2 regions of the Pelosinus sp. IPA-1 genome follow, and region 2 is predicted to be linked to the other one. Evidence: riboswitches for the same ligand, from Rfam matches in the RefSeq annotation. Region 2 holds a riboswitch; the other holds the start of a gene.
The links. Region 2 has a riboswitch for magnesium ahead of QSJ81_RS09105 (magnesium transporter). Riboswitches for the same ligand answer to the same signal wherever they lie in the genome.
Positions count from the first base shown of each region.

Region 1: linked by a shared signal. The riboswitch ahead of QSJ81_RS00155 (ABC transporter permease) and the one ahead of QSJ81_RS09105 (magnesium transporter) in region 2 are both predicted to bind magnesium.

Region 1 is NZ_BSVC01000001.1:25,099-37,316, reverse strand. It holds gene QSJ81_RS00180 (anion permease) at 1-1,162, opposite strand, end outside; gene purB (adenylosuccinate lyase) at 1,326-2,672, opposite strand; gene QSJ81_RS00170 (LysR family transcriptional regulator) at 3,146-4,012, shown strand; gene QSJ81_RS00165 (hypothetical protein) at 4,056-4,955, shown strand; gene QSJ81_RS00160 (ABC transporter ATP-binding protein) at 5,517-6,797, opposite strand; gene QSJ81_RS00155 (ABC transporter permease) at 6,809-8,551, opposite strand; M-box (ykoK) riboswitch at 8,719-8,902, opposite strand; gene QSJ81_RS00150 (LCP family protein) at 9,030-10,073, opposite strand; gene ytaF (sporulation membrane protein YtaF) at 10,225-10,860, shown strand; gene QSJ81_RS00140 (hypothetical protein) at 11,000-11,173, opposite strand; gene pepV (dipeptidase PepV) at 11,439-12,218, opposite strand, start outside.
Region 2 is NZ_BSVC01000003.1:509,765-521,982, forward strand. It holds gene QSJ81_RS09085 (aminotransferase-like domain-containing protein) at 1-653, shown strand, start outside; gene QSJ81_RS09090 (methyl-accepting chemotaxis protein) at 1,050-3,083, shown strand; gene QSJ81_RS09095 (glycerophosphodiester phosphodiesterase) at 3,202-4,359, opposite strand; gene QSJ81_RS09100 (DMT family transporter) at 4,614-5,555, shown strand; M-box (ykoK) riboswitch at 5,846-6,022, shown strand; M-box (ykoK) riboswitch at 6,154-6,325, shown strand; gene QSJ81_RS09105 (magnesium transporter) at 6,535-7,824, shown strand; gene QSJ81_RS09110 (Nramp family divalent metal transporter) at 7,827-9,101, shown strand; gene QSJ81_RS09115 (nitroreductase family protein) at 9,175-9,744, shown strand; gene nfsA (oxygen-insensitive NADPH nitroreductase) at 9,890-10,627, opposite strand; gene QSJ81_RS09125 (HAD family hydrolase) at 10,698-11,381, opposite strand; gene mutY (A/G-specific adenine glycosylase) at 11,720-12,218, shown strand, end outside.

The DNA of each region.
Region 1 (12,218 bases), on a different contig from region 2:
CAATAAACGCTGCGTACATCGCGCTAATATGTGCAGTAACACTAGCAAAGCCATAGTGAGAATATACGTAAATTATAATCAGCAAGCCAAAAGCCATGACCCAAGATAAACCGGATGCTGTAATTACTACCCCTGCCGATTTTGCAATCCATGCAATGAAGCCGGATTTTGCCAGTTCTGTTGCCAAAGCAACAAGGGAACCCATCCAAAACAGCGTATCCCATGCGCCTTTCTCACCAATTACATCCTGCCAGGTAAGTACCTTACAAATAACCATGACACAAACGGCGCTCATGGCGACAACAGTTGCTTCAATATGGGTAATTTCTGAGGTCGCCCACATGATCATTGCTCCTATAAATACCATTGACACAATTTTTTCCATTTTTGTCATAGATCCCATTGCTTCCAGTTCCTTAATCGCTAAGCCTTTGGCCTCCGGCATCATCTTAATTTCCGGCGGATACAGTTTATAGAGAATGTACGGAATCAGCAGCAAAGAAACAGCACCGGGAACAAAGGCGGCCACAGCCCATGAAGTCCAGGTAAGCTGCACGCCGATTGCTTTAGAAGCAATCTCAACGGAAAGAGGATTGGCCGCCATAGCCGTCATAAACATGGCACAGGTAATGGCATTGGCATGATATTCAACCAACATGATATAGGCGCCAAATTTACGAGCTGTCGGCCCTGGCTCAGAGTCAAGGGCCGAAGATAATCCCTTGATAATCGGGAAGATAATACCACCAGCCCGCGCTGCACTGGAAGGCGTTGCCGGTGATATCACAAAATCACTGAGCGTAATTGCATAACCGAGGGTCAAGGAAGACCGGCCTATAAATTTAATAATAACAAAAGCGATTCTTCGGCCCAGGCCGCTTTTTATAAAACCTCGGGCAAATAAAAACGCTGAAACAATCAGCCACATTGTCCCGTTGCCATAGCCCATTAGAGCCTCTGCCACCTTCAGTGTTCCGGACAGAGCGCTAAAGGTAACAGCAATAAAGGCAATTGCGCCTATAGGCAAGGGCTGGAGAATATAGCCTAAAATCGTAGTCACGAATATGGCGAATAAGTGCCACGCCTGCACCTTTAAACCTGCCGGAACCGGCATGAACCATATAACGGCGCCAACAGCCAATACAATTAATCCATTACGCATATCTTTGCTCATGGCATTATCTCACATCCTTTTTTAGAAATTCCAATTTATCTGCTACAAATGTTGACTATAACTTAGATAAACCAGGCGTATGCCGTATAAATGAGAATTCACATAATTATTACGGCATACGCCCGCTAATTCGGACCTTTATTGAAATGTGTTATGCTTTATATTTGGCAAGAACACGATCAGCAAATTGCGGCGCATAACCAATATATTTCCGGGGGTTTATCATATCGGCAATTTCTTCGTCGGTAAAGGCTTCGCGGACCTTGGGTTCAGCCTTTAATGCTGTGTCCATCTGCTCTTCTTCTTCATATGCTTTCATACAAGTCCTGTAAACAATATCGTGGGCTGTCATCCGTCCTAATTTAGGCGCTAAATGCATCATTACACATTCTGACATCATTATGCCTCTTAATTTGTTTAAGTTTGCTTCCATATGTTTTGGATAAACGATTAAATTTTCTAATACATCCATGGATTTTTCTAGTGCTGCGCCCATAAGATGGCAAGCACGTGGAATTGCTTCCCATTCGGTAAGGAAGCAGCCCCAGTCTCGTTCATTTTCACTTACCATGCTTTCTACAATTGCCGGAGCTATACTTCTAACGCTACGACAAACAGCGATAATATTCTCAACGACTTGCGGATTGCGTTTATGAGGCATAGTACTAGAACCCACTTTCCCCATGAAAAATGGCTCTTCTAATTCAATAATTTCAGTTCTCTGCAAGGAAAGAATTTCGCTGGCAATTCTACCGATTGTACCTGCACAAATAGCAAGTACGCTAACAAATTCTGCTTGACTGTCCCGTGCTACATGCCAAGCAATTGCCGGAACATTCAGACCTAAAATTTCCATCATTCTTTCTTGGACTTCAAGTCCTTTTTCCGGATGTGATGCAAGTGTGCCTACAGCACCACCTAGTTCGCCGACAAAAACTCGGTCTTTAATTTCTTCTAAACGCTGAATATTTCTGCCCAATTCATCTGCCCAGATCGCTACTTTATAACCAAGAGTAATAGGTAATGCATGAATTACATGGGTACGACCACACATAATGGTATCGCGGTGCTCTCTGGCTAACTTCAGTGTCGATTTTTGACATACTTTCATTTGTTCTAAGATGACGGCATACGCTTCTTTCATCTGTAGAACCAACCCAGTATCTACAATATCGTGACTAGTTGCGCCCCAGTGAACATATTCACCGGCATTTCCGTCCAATACTTTTTTAAATTCTTTTAATAAAGGTACTATAGTTATTGAACTTTTGTAGTTTTCACCAATCTGTGGAATATTTAATAATTCCGCATTGGCTTTCGCATTAATTTCATCGGCTTTCTCTTTTGGGATAATACCGAGTTCGCCCTGTGCTTTTGCCAGTGCAGCTTCTGTATCCAGCCATTTCTGAGCCATATTCTTATCACTGAATATTTCCCTCATTTTGTCAGTACTAAATAGACATCCAAAAATTTGACTGTCAATTGTTGTTGATGGCATTTATAAAACCCCTTTCGAAATTTCGTTCAGCACTCCCCCTGCGCACATAGCGCAGGCAATGAATAACCTTGACTAAATGTTATCATTTTCAGAATTAACAGTGAAATATCGACAACTTATCATTTCATAACAAAATCTTATACAAAATTTACTTCACCTGATAAACTAGACTTGATTCAGTTGGAGTTAAAACTCCAACTGAATCTTAGTCGACGTTATCCAGGAGCTTAGCCGCTCTTTATGCACCGCCTATAGAGGTGGGCGTATTAGAGCGGGTTAGCTATCGGATAAAACAGCTTCTTTTCGAAAAAGTTTAGCTTATAACCATTTATTGTTCTACTTTTTTAATAGTTGAATAAATTCAACTTATTTTATCATAAGAAAATCTTATCGCTTTTCCCGCATAAAAGTCACTCTAATTAGATTTTCCATGATAGAATTAATTATATTATAAATGCGTGGGAGCAACGATTATGGAATTACGACAACTGGAATACTTTCTTATGGTAAGTAAGACAAACAGTTTCACGCGGGCAGCAGAACGGCTCTACGTATCACAGCCTGCCGTAACAAACGCTATTCGCAGTTTAGAGGAAGAACTCGGCATCCAGCTATTTGACCGTAATCAAAAGCAAGCAATCCTGACAACAGAGGGACAAGTATTCTGTAAGCATGTCGAGAATATTATGCGTGGCGTATCAACAACAATTTTTGAAATAAATGAATTAAAAAACCTGAATAACGGTGTTTTAACTTTAGCAATTACGCCAATTGCCGGAACGCGGCCAATTCCTATGTTTTTAAAAATGTTTAAAAAACAATACCCCAATATCAAGCTTTCTTTTATTGAAGGTAATGTCCCCGAGATACAAACATTATTAATTGAGGATAAAGCAGATCTTGGCATCGTCATTTTAGGTGACAATAATATCCTTCTCGATTACACTCGCCTCGGCTCACAAGAGCTAGTTGTCTGCTGTTCAAAAGAACACTGCTTTCAAAGAAAAAATTCTATTGAGCTGTCCGAACTAGTAAATGAGCCATTAATCTTGCTTACCCAAAACTGTCTGCTCCGAAAGCTAATTATAAAGGAATTTGAAAGGCTCAATACACTACCCCAGATAGCCTTTGAATCCAATCACATCCAGACCATTAAAAGCCTCGTTGCCTGTAATGCAGGTCTCACAATCTTACCGCAGGATTTATGTGACACTTCTCTGATCACTATTCCGCTAAATACTCCCGTGATGATTGATATCGCCATTGCTATAAAAAAAAATAAAGCTCTTTCACATGCTGCACAAGCTTTCCTTGATTTAGCGAAAGAGACTTTTGTTTAACACCTTTCAAATTGCCTTTATTATTTTAAAAGGAGATACTACTATGAAATTGAACATCGCTGTTGTTGCTAGCGGCCCATTGATTGCTGGTGAAATCGCGGGTATTATACAATCAATGTTAAGTGAAAATATCGATATTCAGACATACTTGACTTGTGAAATTGAGGATAATTCCATTGCTGATATCTATATTTGCGCCCAAACACAGCTAAAGTTACTGTCACAAGTAGTCCCAAGAGAAAAAATTGTTCTACTTGACTTAATGCCCAACTCAAAATTTTTTATTGCAGTAGCTCGTATTCCTAAAAACGAAACAGTTTATATTTTTAACAATCATTTAGAATACGCAACTATATTAGGCAATTATTGCAAAAACCTTGGTATTACCTGCGTTGAGTTTGTGCCGATCGCCTATCGTGAAATGCCGCAAGAAGAAATATCAGAGCGATTGCAAAAAGCCAAATATATAATCGGCGTTGACCGCTTTGTTGGTGAAGGTGGTCTTTTGTCACCAACCTATCGCCCCTACTTGCGTAAAGACGTCACAATCATTCCAGCAACCCGCGCCGCATCTGTCCATTCTGCCTGTGTACTAATTCAATACATTGCTACAAAATTTTACCGACATATCGCTGATAACATTGAAAAAATAAAGTTCGATTTGCAAAGTAACATCTCTCCTGCTGAGGCTGATTTGAAAAAAATCAGGCTTGAAGTCAACGATCTAGTTGTTTCCAGTAATAAAGCGCTGGATATTATTCAAAATGCCGTTACAAAATCTGTTCTTAATAACATTTCATCCGATGTTATTATTTTTGATACCCACAGTAATCGCTTAGATATTGATCGGCTTGCAAACCAGCCAATTTGTGACATTTTAGAAATGATTGCAGGTTCAAATCGCACTCTGCATTTGATAGCTGAAAAGCTTACAAATCTTTAAAATCAATCACCTATGTGAGTTGCTTTTCCAATGGATTGATTATAGTGAATAATTTTATCTTTATGCGGCAAAGGAACCTTTTCTATAAAGGTTCCTTTTAAAATAATATAGTAATCCAGCTCCCTTTTCTCTCAACTCAGGACAGCACTCCTGTACCCAGCCCACTGAATTGATATGAAATTAAAAAACAATCAACTAACCGCTTTACACTGGATGGGACCCGAATTCTCCATGCCTATCCAAATTTGTCATCATAAAGAAAAATGGCTTTCATCACCCCTCTCCGCCTTTTTAACTCTCGTCAATGAAACCTTTGGAATAGAATCAAAAAAATCAATATATATACAAAGCTCCCGCAACAATTCTCACTGGAATTCTTGCAGGAGCTTTTCGCTATTAAAGATGATATGGTTCCCCGTATGGGGTATAACAGTGCAGGATTTAGTTAGTTACGCCCTCATTCTCAATATCTGTTCAAACTTTCTTTTGATAACACAACGATATTAACGATTTTACTGTGAGTTTTATGCGAATTTGAATCCGTTCGTCTAGGTCGTAGTCTTAAATTCCGCTTTCTAAATAAACCAACTCTGTCACCTTATCATATCCAAAAAGTTCTGCATATCGTCCCCAGCTGACTATCAATTGAATCTGAGTTTTGGCTACTTCATCACCATAAGTACGGGCGATAAGGTCTTCGAAAAATTCTATATTCATCTTTTTATTGGATTTTGATTGCAAAACATTGATCATTTGTGTAATAAAAGGAACAGTTTTTAATAATTGATCTTTGAATAATTCTTTACGCTCCAATACAGTCGCTCTCGCAAACTGAATACCTTCAGGCGTAAGCTCAATATCCCCCTCTATTACTTTGGCGAAACCTAGCAATGAGGCTAACTCGACGATGGGGAAAAAGTCTTCAATATCCATGACCAACCGATCCGCTAGCCTATAGAGATCGGTTCTTTCATTAAGATCTTCTAATAATTCAAGAAAGCCAGTGAGTGCCCCAGCCGAGACATGGGGAAGCACCGTTATCTTCTTCGGCTGATAAATAGCGGGTTCGTTGCGTTTTACCTCTTTCTTGGTCATCAAAGAATAAATCCTATCTACGAGGGCAGTGAAATTAGTAGCTTTTTTATCACGCCAGCGAGGAATATCGATAGCAATATCTTCTATGACTCTAGCTGGACTGGTTGAAAGAATTATCGCACGGTCAGCCATATACACTGCTTCCTCAATACCATGTGTCACCAAAATGATAGACTTGGTTGGAATTTTTTTGTCTAGCCACAACTCCAGCAAGTCGCGGCGTAGATTTTCAGCAGTAAGAACATCCAAAGCGGAAAATGGTTCATCCATTAGAAGCACGTCAGGATCGCTAACCAGAGCACGACCAATACCTACACGTTGCCGCATACCACCTGAGAGTTCTTTTGGGTATGCGTTTTCGAAACCATCAAGACCGACGATATCAATAACCTTTAACGCCTTATCATACTTTTCTATTTCGGAGAGTTTCTTGGATTCTAACCCAAGCATTACATTTTCCAAGACGGTTAGCCAAGGGAATAGAGCAAAAGACTGGAACACCATTGCAACCCCAGGATTTACCCCCTGGATAGAGTTTCCCAAGTAGGTGACTGTGCCCTTCGAAGCAGGAACAAGTCCTGCAATGATACGCAACAAGGTAGATTTGCCTGAGCCGGAAGGTCCAAGAATTGCAAGAAATTCCCCCTCTTTGACTTCTAGGTTGATGTCTTCAAGTATAGGTGCATTTTCATGACCTTTAATACCAAAGTTCTTATATATTTTATTAACTTCAATTAATTCCTTCATGTTTACCCCTCCTAATCCAAATGATATTTCACTTCAGCTAACTGATATAAACGTCTCCATAAGAACCGGTTTATTAGAACTACGAATAAGCACATGACAGTGATTCCCCAAATAATCCCGCCCCAATCACCCTGTTCAGTGACTTTGCTAATAAACGCACCGAGACCTGTTGCTATTAATTGCTCATCATGCCAACTTACAATCTCTGAAACAATACTTGCGTTCCACGCACCTCCGGATGCGGTAATGATACCAGTTATGAGATATGGGAAGATGCTTGGAAGAATAAGCGACTTCCATTTCCGCCATCCTTGTAGTTTAAAAACAGCTCCTGCCTCATGTAAATCATTCGGAATAGACATGGTACCTGCAATAACGTTAAACAGAATATACCACTGGGTTCCAAGCATCATGAGGGAAATTGCCCCCCACTCAAAGTTTACTTGATACTTCAAGAACAAAATCGTAATGAACGGGAACAGCATATTTGCCGGAAATGAAGCCGCAATTTGAATAATAGGTTGTAACACCTTCGCCAATCGAGGATTCAAGCCAATCCAAACGCCAACTGGAACGGTCCAAATTGCACCTAATAGAACAGCTATCATAACACGACCAAGTGTATATAACCCTAGTTTCGTTATTTCTAATAAGCTACTGCTATCCATGGAAGACACCAGTGCAAATGCTTGAGAAACCGGATCACGCATAAATCCTAGAACGATCACAACAAGAAAGAACTTAATTAACTTGCTAATATAGAGTGATTGAGGTACACTCTGGAAATCCCGTGAGACATTTTCGGATAAGGATGCAATTCTATCCAATAGCAAGTTTATTACTCTCCAAAGAGGGGCTAGTAAAACGCGATTCAGCGCACCAATTAGACTCGAGCGATACAGTATGTCATAGACGAATGAAGTCGAAGCGTCAGCTGACTCCGTTAATTCCATTTTGAATTTTTGGCTCCATACTACGAGAGGTCTCCAAAATACTTGATCAACAAGCATAATCATTGAAATCATTGTTACGATAGAATATCCGATAGCTTGCATATCACCGGCTTCTATAGCTGCTGCAAGATAGGAGCCAACCCCCGGTAGTCGTATATTCTGCCCCAGTACACTGATTGCTTCACTGGCAGCCAGAAAGAACCATCCACCCCCAAATGACATCATGCTATTCCAAACTAGACCAATCATGGAGAAAGGTACTTCCAGTTTTAGGAAACGCTGCCACCAGTTCAAATGGAGAACATCAGATGCTTCTTGTAAGTCTTTAGGAATAGTTTTGAGTGAGTTATAAAAGCTAAAGGTCATATTCCAAGCCTGACCTGTAAAAATAGCTAAAATAGAAGCCAACTCAACACCAAATAAACTTCCTGGAAATAATGCAATAAAAGCAGTAATTGTTGCTGATAAGAAACCCAATACAGGAATGGACTGTAACATATCCAGTAATGGAATTAGTATTTTCTCTGCAGTCCGACTTTTAGCAGCAATATAGCCATAAAATAGGGAAAATAGCAAGGATGCTCCAAACGCGATAAACATGCGCAACAAGGAACGTCCTGCGTAATAGGGGAGCATGGATGGATCAAGCGCAATTTCACTCTGGTCTTCTAACGTAAAAGGCGCATTCATGCTGGCACCTAAATTTAATACTGAGTAGAGTATCGCAAAAATAAATATTAGGACAACTGCATCAACCCATTTCAAACGGTGTTTTGGTATATTGGTTGAGAAAAATGCCATAGATAGTTCCTCCTTGTGGTAAAAATCTTCGCTAAATCATAGATCGTGTCAAGTACCGGTATCTTCAGTATTATATGCGGTATACTACTATCCGAATCCATCTTTACCACCCCCTCCCAATAATAAAAGACCTTCCTCATAGAAGGTCTAAACAAAAAGAACTTAGTCAAACCTTCTAGCCGTTCAAGTTTTAGCACTGCATAACGTAGAGAAATACTTTAAACCCAGCCACATTATGTAAAACCTTAATCCGGTAATACCTGTTATATCCATTGGCGTCTCTCGACGTTTCCGGGCAGTAATATACAATGTATTTTATACATCATAATTATTCACTTAACACATATACCTCTTCTTACTTACTATTTTCACCTCTAATAATAACAAAATGGCCACTCAACAAGAGTGGCCATTTTTCACTTTAATAATTTCTATCGATATTTAAATTTAAAAGACAAATTAATACTGTTATTACTAGTTAAGGCGCATCGATAACTTTACTTTTTAAAAGAGATTTTTCATATTCAGTAGTCAAATTTCGAGCACTTGCCAAATATTTGTCATCTACGGCCAGTCCTTGAATTTGAGCAACTTGTTTGCGAGTCGCCGTAATATCAGGCAGCCAGTAACTGAGATCATCGATATACACAGGTTTACCAGGTGCCATTTCTGTTTTTAACCCCTGTTTATAAACATCGTTCATGATAGTAGCTAAATTCAACATTTCGCTTACCGGCATATCTGTCTTAAATACAGTATTGGCTTCCTTAATAACATTTGGTACCTTAGGAATTACTGACGGGGTGATCACATCCGCTAATAAAGCCTTTGCAAATTTTTGTTGGCGTTCAATTCTTCCGATATCACCCATCTCATCATGTCGAAACCGTACATATTGCAGTGCAACATTGCCATCCATATGCTGCATACCAGGTTTAAGGTCAATAAGACCGTCGTTATCTACCTCTCCCTCATCGTAAGGGTCATAATAATACATACGCTTGTCCACATTAATGTCAACTCCACCTAAGGCATCAATCACTTTCTTAAAGCCATCCATATTTATTGCCACATAGTAATCAATCGGTACACCCAACAAATTTGCTACTGTCTGCTCTGATAATTTTGGTCCACCATATGCATAAGCATGACCAATCTTATTCCAACCATGATCCGGAATCGCTACTCTACTATCTCTCGGTACCCAAAGCATGGAGAGATTCTTAGTATCTGTATCTACCGTCACTACACAGGTTACATTGGAACGTCCAATATCATTTTTACGTTCATCAATTCCTAAAAGCAAGATATTTATTTTCTTATGAGCAGGTAAGCCTATGGCTTGCTTTGCTTTTTCAACAACAGCGATTGGAGAGTCAGCTGAAGTTGAAGAACTAGTATTCTTAAAAGATACTGCCGCAACAATCGATATTATCATGAATATAAGAACTGCAATTGCTACTATCCATCTTTTCCGATAAGCTCTTTTTCTTGCTACACGCTTTTCTAATTCTGGTGCCATAATGTACACCATCCTCTCTATAAAAAAAGGCTCCCGTCTTCGGAAGCCTCATTACATAATAACAGAATATCAACGAAATATCAACAAATTAGTTACCTATTTGACAGGCGAAACATACAGTATATATGTATAAAGTAAAAGGAGGAATGCTATGAACAGTCTTCTTTTAAGTCTAGCAATAGCCATAGCAGCAAATCTCGATAACCTAGGAGTCGGCATCGCTTATGGAATTCAAAAAATCAAGATTTCTCATATGGCTAATCTTATCATTGCTTTCATATCATTTGCCGCTACATGGCTATCAGCTGAAATAGGAAAGGTGATCAGTTTCTATCTCAGTCCACAGACTGCAAATGTTATAGGAGCACTTCTTCTTTTTAGTGTAGGAGTGTGGGTTTTTATTCAGCCTATTCTTACAGCAATAAAAAGTAATCAACCTATACTGGATTTACAACTATGTGGAGAAAGATTTTATATCGGTCCCACCGAAATATTAAGTTATCCAGAACGGGCTGATATTGATAACTCTCGCAGTGTTGGATATTGGGAAGCAGTGATTTTGGGTGTTGCTCTTTCTATAAACGCATTAGCAGGTGGCTTCGCTGCAGGCACGGTTGATATATCGTCTCTAATAGAGGCAACGTTAGTCGGTATATTCAGCTTTATTACAATTATTACAGGATATTACTTTGGTAAAAAATATGCTGCAGAACAAATTGGTAAATACGCTACTGTAATTTCGGGAACATTATTGATGGTAATAGGGGTCCATCAGCTATTAGGCTAACTATGGAGGTCATATTTTATCCTAAAAATCACCAAAGATTTTTTAGGAGATTCCATAGAATATTCAAAGGGTCAAAAAGCTAAATTGACAATGAAAACATATCAAAGTATAAAGGCACCTTTTACAGAGTACCTTAGTTTTATTCTTCAGTTACCTTCAACATCTTCAGAAATTCATTCATAGAATACGATTCTTCCTGATCTGGTTTATCATCGAACCTTACAAAAACCTTAGACCCATCTATATTAGTTATCGTTCCGTTATGACAGGTATTAATATAGAGAGATACCTTTGAACCAACTTCAATAAGCATACTAACGGCCTCCTATTCATTTGCTACAGCTGCCTGTTGCAGTGCTTGTACGATTTCTTCCTCAATCTTGTAGCAGTACTGAGGTAGGTTCAATCGATAACAAGTAGCTCTGCCTGTTATAGTATTGCCCTGTTTTAGTTTCTTTAGCAGTCAGTATCTTGAAGATTTCTTATGGTTTCTCCTAAAGTTTATTTTCATATAAAACTACCCCCTCTTGTCCATTTCATAGCTGAAATTCTGCAAGAGGGGGTAGTTTTTTCACTTATTATTGCGCTAGTTTTATCATGGCTTCTGCAAGTATTTTTGTCGCTAGCGTCAATTCATCTAAATCAAGTTTTTCGTCAGCCTCATGTTCCCCTTTTGAAATGCCTCCAGGAAAGGCCATACCAAACGCCACAGTATTAGGCATTGTTTTTGCATAAGTACCGCCACCTGTAGTCATAGGTGCTACGTCTTTGCCAAACTGCCGACAAAAAATCTCAGTCAATGTCGTGACCAAAAAGCTGTCTTTTGGATAATATAGAGGCTGGGTAATTTCGGGTATCACCAGTTTTAATCCTAAAGCAGCGGTAGCCCCTTTTATTTTTTCCGCTATCGTTTCTGGGTTGACAGTCACTGGTACACGGATATCACAGCCAACTTCCACATTGCCATTCTTACATATAATTCGTGAAAAATTCAAGGTCAGACCACCGGATACTTCATCGCTACACGCAATACCTAAAGACTGCCCATCACATTCCCGCCCTAGGAGTGTATTGATTTTGCCAACAAACTCTGCAAGGGTTCCGCACAATTGACATTCAACTAAAAAAGCGCACAGACGGCTAACAGCATTATCACCCATTGCTGGTTCCATAGCATGAGCAGGTCTGCCTTTTACTTTTATCACCACTTCATTTTCATTGCCGCCTTCGGCAGTCAGCTGACATTTTTCCCGTTGAGTATATCTCTGGGCTAATGCTATGAAAGCACTAGGATCGGTTACTCTTACGGTAGCTTCTGCATAATCTGGTACGACGTTCATCGTATCGCCACCGCCGAT
Region 2 (12,218 bases):
GTAAGACTTGGTCGTTGGAACGTAGGCTTGATTTTATGAAAATCGTGACAAAGTATGAAATTCCAGTTATTGAAGATAATCCTTATGGAGAATTGCGTTTTGAAAATCAAATCCTTCCCTCATTAAAATCGATGGATACAAAAGGGTTTGTAATCTTTACTAGTACTTTTTCAAAAACATTCTGTCCAGGTTTACGTATTGGTTGGATTGCTGCTGATGCTAAATTCATCGAAAAATACGTACTAATCAAGCAAGGGGCTGATTTGTGTACGTCGATGAGAAGCCAGATGGAAATAACAAAATATATAGATGTATACGATTTTGAAGCACACATACAGAAATTAATTGCTTTATATCGGAAACGGAGGGATCTAATGGTAGAAGCTTTGGATAAGAATCTACCACAAGGAGTAAAATTTACACATCCACAGGGAGGATTGTTTCTTTGGGTTGAGCTTCCGCCTAATGTAAAGGCTATGGAATTATTAACAGAATGTCTAAAAATTAATGTTGCCTTTGTACCTGGTGATTCCTTTTTCCCTAATGGTGGTGTTGAAAACACGCTGCGCTTAAATTATTCAAATATGTCAGAGAAAAAAATCATAGCGGGAATAGAGCGATTGTCACAAGCAATTTATAAGTGCTTACGATGAAAGCTTGTTAGAAAGTGATAACACTATTACTAAAAAATGGAGAACATATTCAATAGATAATAAAATTAGATGGAGTATCGCAAATAAGGGCAAGAATTACTGCAGATGAGTAATTCCTGCCCTTATTTGCATTATTGATGTTGAAGTAATAGATTTCTAATAACTAATTATGGTCATTAAAAAATAATTAAATAACTAAATAATAATCAAAGCATAATGTTAATTGTTTAGTTGTTTGTTACGATATAGTTACATAGCTTGGTAAAACAGGTCATAACTATCAAGGAAATTGGATTTTGATCATGAATCTGAAAAAGATAAAGAAGGTGTTGAGTAGGACGTCATCCACAATAAAATCCGGAGCATAGCTTAACTAAATACTAAGGGGGACATGAAATGCACTTTAGAATTACCAGTATACGTACGAGATTATTGCTTATGATACTACCTTTAATAATAATCTCATTGGGAACGGTGGCTGGCCTAAGTTACTATTTTGCTAATCAATTTTTAGTAAGAAGTATTGATGAAACAGCGGTTTCTATAGGTGCTGATTATTCCAATCAAATTAAAGGGGACATTGCTGAAAGAGTCCTTGAATTAGAAGGTTTGGCTAGTAATCAAGTAATGCGAGGTAATGATACTACCCAAATTGTTAAGGCTTTAAGTGAGCTTCATAAACGGACAGGTAATTTTGAAAACATCAATGCACTTGCTTTAGATGGTTTTGGGGTAAGATTTAATGGAACTACAACGAATGTAAGTGACCGTGATTACTATAAAGCAGTATTGAATACCAAACAAGTGTACATATCGGATCCTTTACTTGCAAGAGCTAATGGAAAGCTGAGTTTAATTATTGCCGTTCCAGTATTAGAAGATGGCAAACTTGTTAAAATAATAACGGGTAATGTTTCCTTACAGCAAGTAAATGATTTGATTAAAGAGGTTAAATTTAAAGAAAATGGGTTTGCCACTTTGATTGACGATTCAGGAATGATAATTGCTCATGGAAAAAGACCAGAATTAAATGGCAAATTGAATATCGCTACAAAAAAACTAGACCCTGAACTTCAAGTGCAGAATACGGAAGTGGATAATCAATACAAGAAATTATTCGAAGAAGCGAAAACTGGGAAAAAAACTTCTGGGCGTTATATCGATTTAGATGGTGTTAAAAATTTTGGGGTTTTTACACCAATCAAACTCGCGGGAGGACAACTATGGGTAATGGTAGTTTCTGCACCAGAGGCAGAGGTTACGCAAGAGGTATCGGCTTTAGCTAAAAGTATGTTTTGGGTTGTTTTACTTTGCATATTATTAACAGCTCTTATGATTACATATATCAGTAAAAAATTTGTTAAACCCATTATTCTTATGCGGGATGAAGCCTTGCTATTGGCAGATGGTGATCTTGGGCAGAGACAACTTGTCATTCATTCTAATGATGAAATTGGGCAACTTGCTCGGGCCTTTATAGAAATGTCGGAAAAAATACGATCTCTGATTGTCGAAGTGCAAATGCAAGCAACCACAATTGCTTCATCTAGCGAAGAGTTAACTGCAAGTGCACAGCAAGCTGCTCAAGCAGGAAATCAAGTAGCTTCTTCCATTACTCAAATTGCCCAAGGGACAGAACGACAAGCTGCATCGGTAACGAGTATGTCGGCTGGAGCTGAGAGGATATCGGCTAGTATTGGGGAAATTGCAAATACAGGTAAAAAGATTTCGGAAACTGCTAGCGGCTCTACAAAGAATACAGAACGAGGGCAGGAAGCCATCGAGCAGGCGATGGCGCAAATGAAACAAATTAATCATGGATCAGAGTCTGTTCAAAGGGTCATTGGTGAACTTGCGAAGGGTTCGCAGGAAATAAGTGAAATAGTAAGCCTAATTGCTTCTATTGCAGGGCAAACCAATCTTCTTGCACTGAATGCAGCGATTGAAGCTGCAAGAGCTGGTGAACAGGGAAGAGGTTTTGCAGTGGTTGCGGAAGAGGTACGAAAGTTAGCAGAACAATCCAATCAAGCGACGGAAAAAATCGCCGAATTAATTAAAAGAAATGAAACTGATATGGAAGAAGCGATTGCTGCTACTCGTAACAATAGTGATGCAGTAGAAGCGGGTATGCATGTAGTTGAAATAGCGGGAAATATTTTCGAGGAGATTGCGGGTTCAGTTGCACAGTTATCAGATCAAATTTCTGGGATATCAGACTCTATTAATCAAATCGCAGTAGGAAGTCAAGAATTAGTTAAGTCAGTACAAATCATTGATTCTGAAAGTCAGACGAATGCTAGCGAGACTCTCAATGTTTCGGCAGTGAGTGAAGAACAATTGGCTTCTATGGAAGAGATTGCTTCCGCTAGCCAAGTATTAGCGACTATAGCTAGTGAATTACAAGAAATTGTCGTTAAATTTAAAGTATAAGATAAGACAAAATAGTATATGTGTGTAATAGCATAATAGGAAAGAGCCATAATTGCCCTGTGGGGTATTTATGGCTCTTTCCTATAATGTATGTTGTAGAATGTAATTTTACATGTTATTACTCTGCAGAATCTCCACCTTTAGATAATTTCTTGGTTTCTACATTGATGATAATGTTAGTGCCGGTATGGTAAGGGCTATTGCGATTAATGCTAGGCTCAGCGACAGGGATATTCCTTTTGATAAGTAGATCACGGAGAATCCAAGGTTTATCTGAAATAATACCATCTACGTCCATATCAATTAACATATTCATAGATTTAGGACTATTTACAGTCCAGGGAACAACCTTCATACCTAATTCGTGAGCTTCACTAACTAACTGTGGTGAGAGCTCTTCCCAGTAGGGAGATATGATATCAGCCCCAATTGCTTTTGCTGCTTTTACATAGTCGCCATGAAAATCATTGATATTTAGGCCTGCCAACCAAGGAGACGCATTTTTATCACCGATTTTGAGATAACATCCATCTACTAAGCCCCAAGAAGGTTGTTCGCAGCTTAAGGCAACGAGGGTAATAGTAGGATCAATGTTATGCATAATTTTTAATGTTCGCCAATCAAACGATTGCAGAAATACCCGATCTTCCATATGATATTTTTTTACGATTTCATAAAATTTCTTTACAAATTTTTCTGGATCAGCATTGTTTGTATGATTTGGATCAGCAGGATCTGCATAAGATTTTGTTTCTAAATTGAAATAAATTTTATCGTTGCCATAAGAATTGGCTAATTCAAAAACTTCTTCCAAGGTAGGAAATTTTGTTCCAGGCACAGGTAGTTGGGTTTTACCATGGCTTTCATAATAATCACCAGAGTTAGGATTCATCGTACCAACATCAAATTGTTTTATTTCTTTTAACGTCATTTTGCGAATATCATATTGACCTGCTTTTACATAATTACCATCAGAACCTTTTGTCAAATTTGTGCTCATAATAGGATTATGACTGATTACGATTTGATCATCTTTCGTTAGTTGCATATCCATTTCTAGAGTTGTTACACCGAGTTCTAAGGCATAAGCGAAAGAAACAAGGGTGTTTTCTGGGCGAGCGTCTCGTCCACCGCGATGTGCTTCTAAATCAAAAACTTGAGGATTGGCTTTAGCCTCTACCTGTGGGATGTCAATTAGATTGATAGCAAATGTTAGTACTGCAAGGGTCACGCCTGCTGCAAGAAAATGTGTCCAAGAAATGTTTGTGAAGTTCATTAAAACACTCTCCTGAATTTTATTTATCCCTCAAATTGGAATATATTGGTTTAAGTATAAACGAAAGAATCGCATAGATTGTTATTAACATGTTTTGTTTTTGTTAAAATTCATATATGATTATAAAATTGAGTGTACCACTGAGATCATGATTTTATAACTTAGTTAAAAAATAGGGAAATTTTGACGGACTCCATTTAATGTGTTAAATTGTATCTTAAGGAAAAACAATTTAAGTAAAGAAGGTATTGTTAATGAGTGTTCTTAAATCAAATTTGTTACTTTTGTTAGCTGCAGCGATATGGGGCTTTGCTTTTGTAGCCCAGAGAGTAGGAATGGAATATGTAGGTCCTTTTACTTTTAATGGTGTTAGATTTGCATTGGGGAGTCTTTCCTTAGTGCCTCTTATGCTATTTTACAATAAAAACCCCCAGGATGAAGGGAGTAAAGACCGAAGTATAAAACATGTGGCAGGAGCTGGTCTTCTTGCTGGTGCAGTTCTTTTTATGGGCGCATCTTTGCAACAAATTGGCTTGGTATATACTACAGCAGGAAAAGCAGCCTTTATTACTTGTCTATATATTGTGCTTGTGCCTTTGGTAGGGGTATTTTTAAAACAATATGTTAGCATGAGTACTTGGCTTGGGTCTATTATTGCTGTTGCCGGGTTATATCTCTTGTGTGTTAAAGATAGCTTTTCTATTTCTTATGGGGAATTTCTTGAACTTGTAGGGGCTTTATTCTGGGCTGTTCATATTTTAGTAATTGATCATTTTTCGCGAAAAGTCGATGTATTAAAATTATCCTTTTTTCAATTTGTTACCTGTTCTATTATGAGTTTAATTACTGCTTTCTTCATAGAAACGATAAGTATCAATACTCTCAGTCAAGCATTAATGCCAATACTTTATGGTGGTATTTGTTCTGTTGGTATTGCTTATACCTTGCAAGTAGTTGGTCAAAAAAATGCACAGCCATCCCATGCAGCAATTATCCTCAGTATGGAAACCGTGTTTGCAACCATTGGTGGCTGGATGATTTTAAATGAAATGCTAGGAAGGAGAGAACTGCTGGGATGTATTATTATGCTAGTAGGTATGCTCCTATCGCAACTTCAAAATATTAGACAATCAAAAAAGCAAAATGAAAGCAATCTTGCATACTCTTGCTCAAAAAGTCAACACGAACTATTATAAGTTTCTCAAAATAAAGAGATGTACATTTTAACAAGTTGACAGAGATTTATACAGTAAAAAATGCTTGCGGATATACAGCAAGCATTTTTTTTATCGCTGATTAGAAATTGAATGCATATTATATAGATAAATAGATAAATATAGACATATAGGGAGCTTGATAGCGATAATTACATTTGTTGAACATCTACTAGTTATATAATCATCTTAATAGCCAATTTAAAGATTTGACGAAAAGTCAATTAGGTATTGACACATTTCTATAAAGGTAGTAATCTCATAGTATAATAATAATTCTTCGTTAGGTGAGGCTCCTGCATAAACATAGGCCACTGCCCGGAAATGTCGAGAGACGCCAATGGGTAGAACAGGTACTACCGGATTAAGGTTTTACTTAAGGTGGCTGAGTGATTTGGGTTTGTACTCTACGTTATGCAGTGCCAAAACTCGTACGAGTGAGGAAGGTGTGAATGTATTTAGTTCGCTTATTAAGCCTTCCGGCAAGGGAGGCTTTATCTATTTTTTTATTTAGTAAAGAATACGACCACGGTACTGCATAGAATAATAGGGCAACAGGTACTTAGAATTATATAATATAGAACTTCTTCGTTAGGTGAGGCTCCTGTATGAACATAGGCCATTGCCCGGAAACGTCGAAAGACGCCAATGGGTAGAACAGGTACTACCGAATTAAGGTTTTACTTAAGGTGGCTGAGGTTATTTTGACCTCTACGTTATGCAGTGCCAAAGCTCAACGATTGGGGAAGGTCGTAGTAATAGCATCATGGTGACATGAAAGACCTTCTTATAGACGATAAGAGGTCTTTTTATATTCCTGTTTGCTTATTGAAATAATAATGGAGGTGGTTTTATGGATTCCGGTCCCAGTGGCAGCATAAAAATCCAAAGTGTATATAAGAATTGTCTGTCCATCTTATGTAAAGCGGACGGACTCCGACAAAAGAAGGAGGAATAGAATATGAATGAAGTGAAAATGTTAGGCGAATTTTATTTCAGCCAACTAATTGGTCAGCCGATTGATGATGCAACGGGCAATAATATTGGCCGGATTAAAGATATAGCAGTACGTTGGGATGGGGTTTATCCACGGGTAATTGGTATTAAATATGCAAAAAAAATACACAATCTAATCCCCATTGATCTCATTGAACTTTATGAGGGTCATAGGGTAAAGCTTGCGGGGACGTTTTCGCCAGAACAAACCATTCCTCTACATGATAATGATATTTATGCCAGTAAATGGTTATTGGATAAACAGATTATTGATTTAAAGGGTTCAAAAATGGTAAGGGTAAATGACATTATCTTATCATGGGTGGTACAAGAAGAACGGCAACTCATGGTCTTACTAGCCGTCGACATTGGAGTGCGTGGCCTATTTAGGCGTTTAGGGTTAGAATTTTTATTCAAGAAGTTTAAACAAAATTGGTTAGTTTTAGAATATATCAAACCCTTAGAAAGTTGGAATTCCAATCTGCAGCTAAATCGTGTAAAACAGCAACTGACAGAATTACATCCTGCTGATATTGCTGATTTAATCGAAGAGATGGATTATAAACGCCGGGCAAACTTCATGGATAGTTTAGATGTGCAGCAGACCATTGATACGTTAGCAGAAATGAACCTGGATACACAGGTGGAAATCATTGAACAAATGGATGCCCAGCGAGCTTCTGATATTTTAGAAGAGATGCCGCCAGATGAAGCAGCTGATATTCTAGCAGAGCTACCTACGGAGAAATCTGAAGGATTACTTAGCTTAATGGAAACCGATGATGCCGAAGATGTAAGAGAACTCATGCAATATGAGCAAGGTACTGCTGGAGCCTTGATGACAAATGAATTTATCTCTTTTTCTGCGCAAATTACAGCAGAAGAAGCAATTAATCAATTACGAGAATTGTCGCCAACGGCAGAAACAATTTATTATCTATATGTTATGAATGATGATGAACATCTTCAAGGAGTTCTTTCCTTGCGGGAGTTAATTGTAGCCGCACCTCATACTACATTAGAAGCTTTAATGCATACAAAAGTTGCTGTAGTAAAAGATGAAGATAATTACCAACGTGTGGCGGAGGTAATTAATAAATATAGTTTACTAGCAGTACCCGTTGTGGATGAAAATGATGTTATGCTAGGAATTGTAACGGTAGATGATATTCTTGATATTCTAATGCCAGAGCGTGGCAAACTGGACACATACTCCTGGTTTGCATTGAGTAAGATGGCAGGACGGGGGCGATAAAAATGATTATGATAAAAGATATGCGCAAAAGGTTAGGACTATTCATGGCAGTAATGGGACCTGGAATTGTTACAGCCTTTGCCGATAATGATGCAGGCGGTATTGCTACCTATGCTGCTGCGGGAGCAAAGTATGGGTATGGCCTATTATTTATTGTCTTGGTCAGCAGTATTTGTTTAGCGATTGCTCAAGAAATATCAGCGCGGACAGGGGCCGTTACAGGACGTGGCTTATCCGATTTAATTCGGGAGTTATTTGGTGTTAAGTGGACATTTTTTGCGATGAGCGTACTTTTGATCGCTAATATTGGTACCACGGCTTCTGAGTTTTCTGGTATTGCTACTAGTTTTGAAATTTTTGGTGTTAGTAAATATATAGCGGTACCCACGATGGCGGTACTCGTATGGTGGTTAGTCCTTAAAGCGGATTATGGAAAGATAGAAAAGATTTTTCTTGTATTGTGTGCCACCTTCTTTAGTTATGTGGTTTCGGGCTTTATCGTAAATCCTCCATGGGGAGAGGTTTTAATTGCTTCCGTCACTCCTACATTTTCTCCTAAGGCGGATTATTTAATCATGGCCATTGGTGTAATTGGCACTACCATTACACCCTGGGGGCAGTTTTATGTTCAAGCATCTGTTGTCGATAAAGGAATTACTGCTGAAGACTATAAATATACCTTCTGGGATGTTATGTTTGGAGCCTTTTTTACTTGGTTGATTGCCTTCTTTATTATCGTAGCAACAGCAGCTACCTTATATACCAATCAAATTTCTATTGAAACAGTGAAAGATGCGGCAATGGCATTGAAGCCATTAGCTGGTGAGTATGCAAGCATGTTGTTTTCCTTTGGTCTATTAGGAGCTTCTATGCTGGCAGCCTTTATTTTACCACTGAGTACCGCTTATGCTGTTTGTGAGGCTTTAGGTTTTGAACGTGGCGTTAGTAAAACCTATAAAGAAGCTCCTGCTTTTTTTAGTTTATATACCGCTTTAATTGTGATTGGTGCAGGATTAGTATTATGGCCAGATTTGTCTCTCTATCAAGTGATGATTACTTCTCAAGTGGTAAATGGCGTATTATTGCCTCCAATTCTTATTTTTATGGTTCTTATTGCTAGTAATAAAAATATTATGGGCAGCTATGTAAATGCTCCTTGGTACAATATGGTTTCTTGGGCGTTTACTCTTGTCTTGATTCTATTAACCTTACTTTTATTAGCTACTACACTGATGCCTGAACTTATGGATGCAGTGATGGGATATTTCGGGTTATAAAAGAAATTATATTAGGAGCTGCTAATCTATCTATGCAAATGGATGGCAAATATAAACGTAGGAGGAATGTAAAATGTTTTATGATTTAGTTGTTTCCAATCGATCTTATCGTCGCTTTTATGAAGAACATAACATATCCGAGGACAGATTGCTTGAACTTGTCAATTATGGTAGGTTATCTGCTTCCGGAGCTAACAAACAGCCATTGAAATACATTATTTCTAGAGATAAAGAAAAAAACCAACTGATTTTTCCTCATTTATTATGGGCGGGATACCTAAAGGATTGGTCCGGCCCTAAAGAAGGGGAGAGGCCTTCTGGTTACATTATTATTCTTCAAGATAAGAAGATTGGCACAAGCGGCGTAGATCATGGAATTGCAGCCCAAAGTATTTTGCTAGGTGCACGGTCTATGGATTTAGGCGGGTGCATGATCCAAAGCATTAAGCGTGATGAATTACAGACGGCACTACATATTCCGGAACAATATGAAATCTTACTGGTTTTGGCTTTAGGTAAACCGAAAGAAGTAGTTATCCTTGAAGAGATTGAAGAAGGTGAAGATATAAAATATTGGCGTGATGCAAAGCAAGAACATCATGTGCCGAAGCGTAAGCTAAAAGATGTAGTTTTAACATTATAGATTAGGTGTATTAGAAAATAACAAAAGGGTCTGTGCTAAACTATAGTTTGAGCACAGACCCTTTACCGTATATAGATAGATTAAAAGCACTAAAGAGGTTAACGGCAGATTTCGGATATAACCATCTTTAATGCTTTTATATAAATTATATCATTTCAAAGCCCTTATTTTTTAAGAATTCCTTCATATGGGGTCTTTGTTTATCTTTCAAAAAGCTTGACATTCCTTCTGTCCATGTGTTACTTCTTTCGCCATTTGTTCTTTCGATATAGTAATCCCGTATACTATCATCGTAATTTTTTAGTATTTCTGCGTCGCCTTCTAGAGTATAGCTATCTTCCTTAAAGACTAAAGATAAAGGCAAGCGCGGTTTAATGCTATTTTTTACTTCAGGATAACCAAGGCACATACCAAATACAGGATATACATTATGGGGAATATTTAATAAATAACAAACATCTTCAGGATTATTTCGTAAGGCACCAATATAAACGCCACCCAAACCAACTGATTCTGCGGCCGTCATAATGTTCTGCGCGGCCAAACTTGTGTCTACAGTTGCTAGGATAAAGTTTTCTGTATAGCCACTTTCAAACTTCTTATTGTACATTTTACAGGCTCTGCCAAGCCTGTTTAAATCAGCACAGAATACTAAAAATACGGGGCATTCTTCTACATAAGATTGATTTCCTGCTAACTTTGCTAAGGCTCGCCTCTTGCCTTTATCTTTGACTCTAATAATCGTATAGGCTTGAATGTGGTTGGAGGTAGAGGCATGTTGGCCTGCTTCAATAATTTCTTGCAATAACTGGTCATCGACAGGCTGGTCTTTAAACCTCCGTACAGATACATGACTTTTTAACAATTCTATTACATGGTGCATGGTGGGACCTCCTAAAAATGAATATAATTGTAGAATGGATCTGTGTGGTCGCAAATAACAAAAATGGGGTCTATTTCTGTAAATGCTGTTCAAATTCGATGGGGGATGGCAAGGTAGATACAGCCCACCAGGGAGAATGCTCCTGCAGTTCTTCTAGAGAGTACATGCCAGTTGCAACTGCAATCGTTTTTGCCCCGATGGCCTTTCCACAGTCAATATCATTGGGGGTATCGCCGATAACATAGATTTGATCAGCGGCTACAGTTGGATAACGATCTTTGACAATGGTGCGGGCCTGATTAGATATTTCAGTGCGGTAAAAGCAGGTTCCACAAAAGGCGCTGGATGAAAAGTTGAAAAAGCCATCAAGTTTATAATGGCTAAGTTTGGCTTTAGCGCCAAATTCCGTATTACCTGTAAGGAGTAGAGAGACGTAGTCTTGTCTGTGGTGTAAATGGGTTAAAATATCTTTTACGGATGGGGTAAGATGTCCTTGTCTGCTTGCCAAATGGTGGGGTAATATTTTTTCATAAAGACTCATTAGCTTACAAACTTCATGGACAGAGGGCTCGCGACCAGTAGCAAGAAGGATTACTTGATGGGAGATATAATAATCAGTCATGCCAGCTGTTTTGATTGTAGTAAAATCGAATGTAGTGCTAAACATTTCAGCAACTGCTTCTTCAAACGCATATAAGCCAGCTTTGGCTGTTTTCAATAAGGTTCCATCAATATCCCAAAATAAAATTTTCATAGTACGTGCCTCCCTTACATATAACTGCATTTATCCGCGATTAGTATAATTAGATATTGGTAGCGAAATATCCTTGTTATATTCGGCTTTTGTATTAAAATGTATGGGAATCTCTGTAGTATAGGATTTCCATACATTTTTTACGGAATCAGAAAGTATAACACTTTCTTGATTCCAAGTAAGAATGACTAAGGCTTCTGCTTGCGTCTGAGGACTTGGCATAAGAAAAGCCTTTTCTTATAAAATAGACGTTTTATTAAAACTTATGTAAAAGAATTAGCTCAATATATGATATAGTAAATTTGTAGATAATTTGTTGAAAAATAGGGAGAATTGTAATGGGAATAGCTGATATTTTATTGACATGGTATCAAGGTTGTAAAAGAGATTTACCATGGCGCAAAGATAAAGATCCGTATAAGGTTTGGGTTTCGGAAGTAATGCTGCAACAAACAAGGGTAGAGGCAGTTAAAAGTTACTTTGAAAGGTGGGTAGGGCGATTTCCAACTTTAGAAAGTTTGGCAGTTGCCGAGGAGGAAGAGGTGGTTCGCTATTGGCAAGGGCTTGGATATTACTCACGAGCGCGAAACCTTCTACAAGGTGTGCGGGAAGTAAGTGAATCGTATGGAGGGCAGGTGCCTGACACTAGAGCAGAAGTGATAGGTCTTTCAGGTGTCGGCGATTATACTGCTGGTGCTATTTTGAGTATTGCCTATGATAAAAAAGAAGTAGCGATTGATGGGAATGTTCTTCGTGTATTTAGCCGATTATATTGTATAGAAGAAGATATTGCGTCCCTCATGGGGAAACGTAAAATTAAAAGCTTGGTGGAACGGG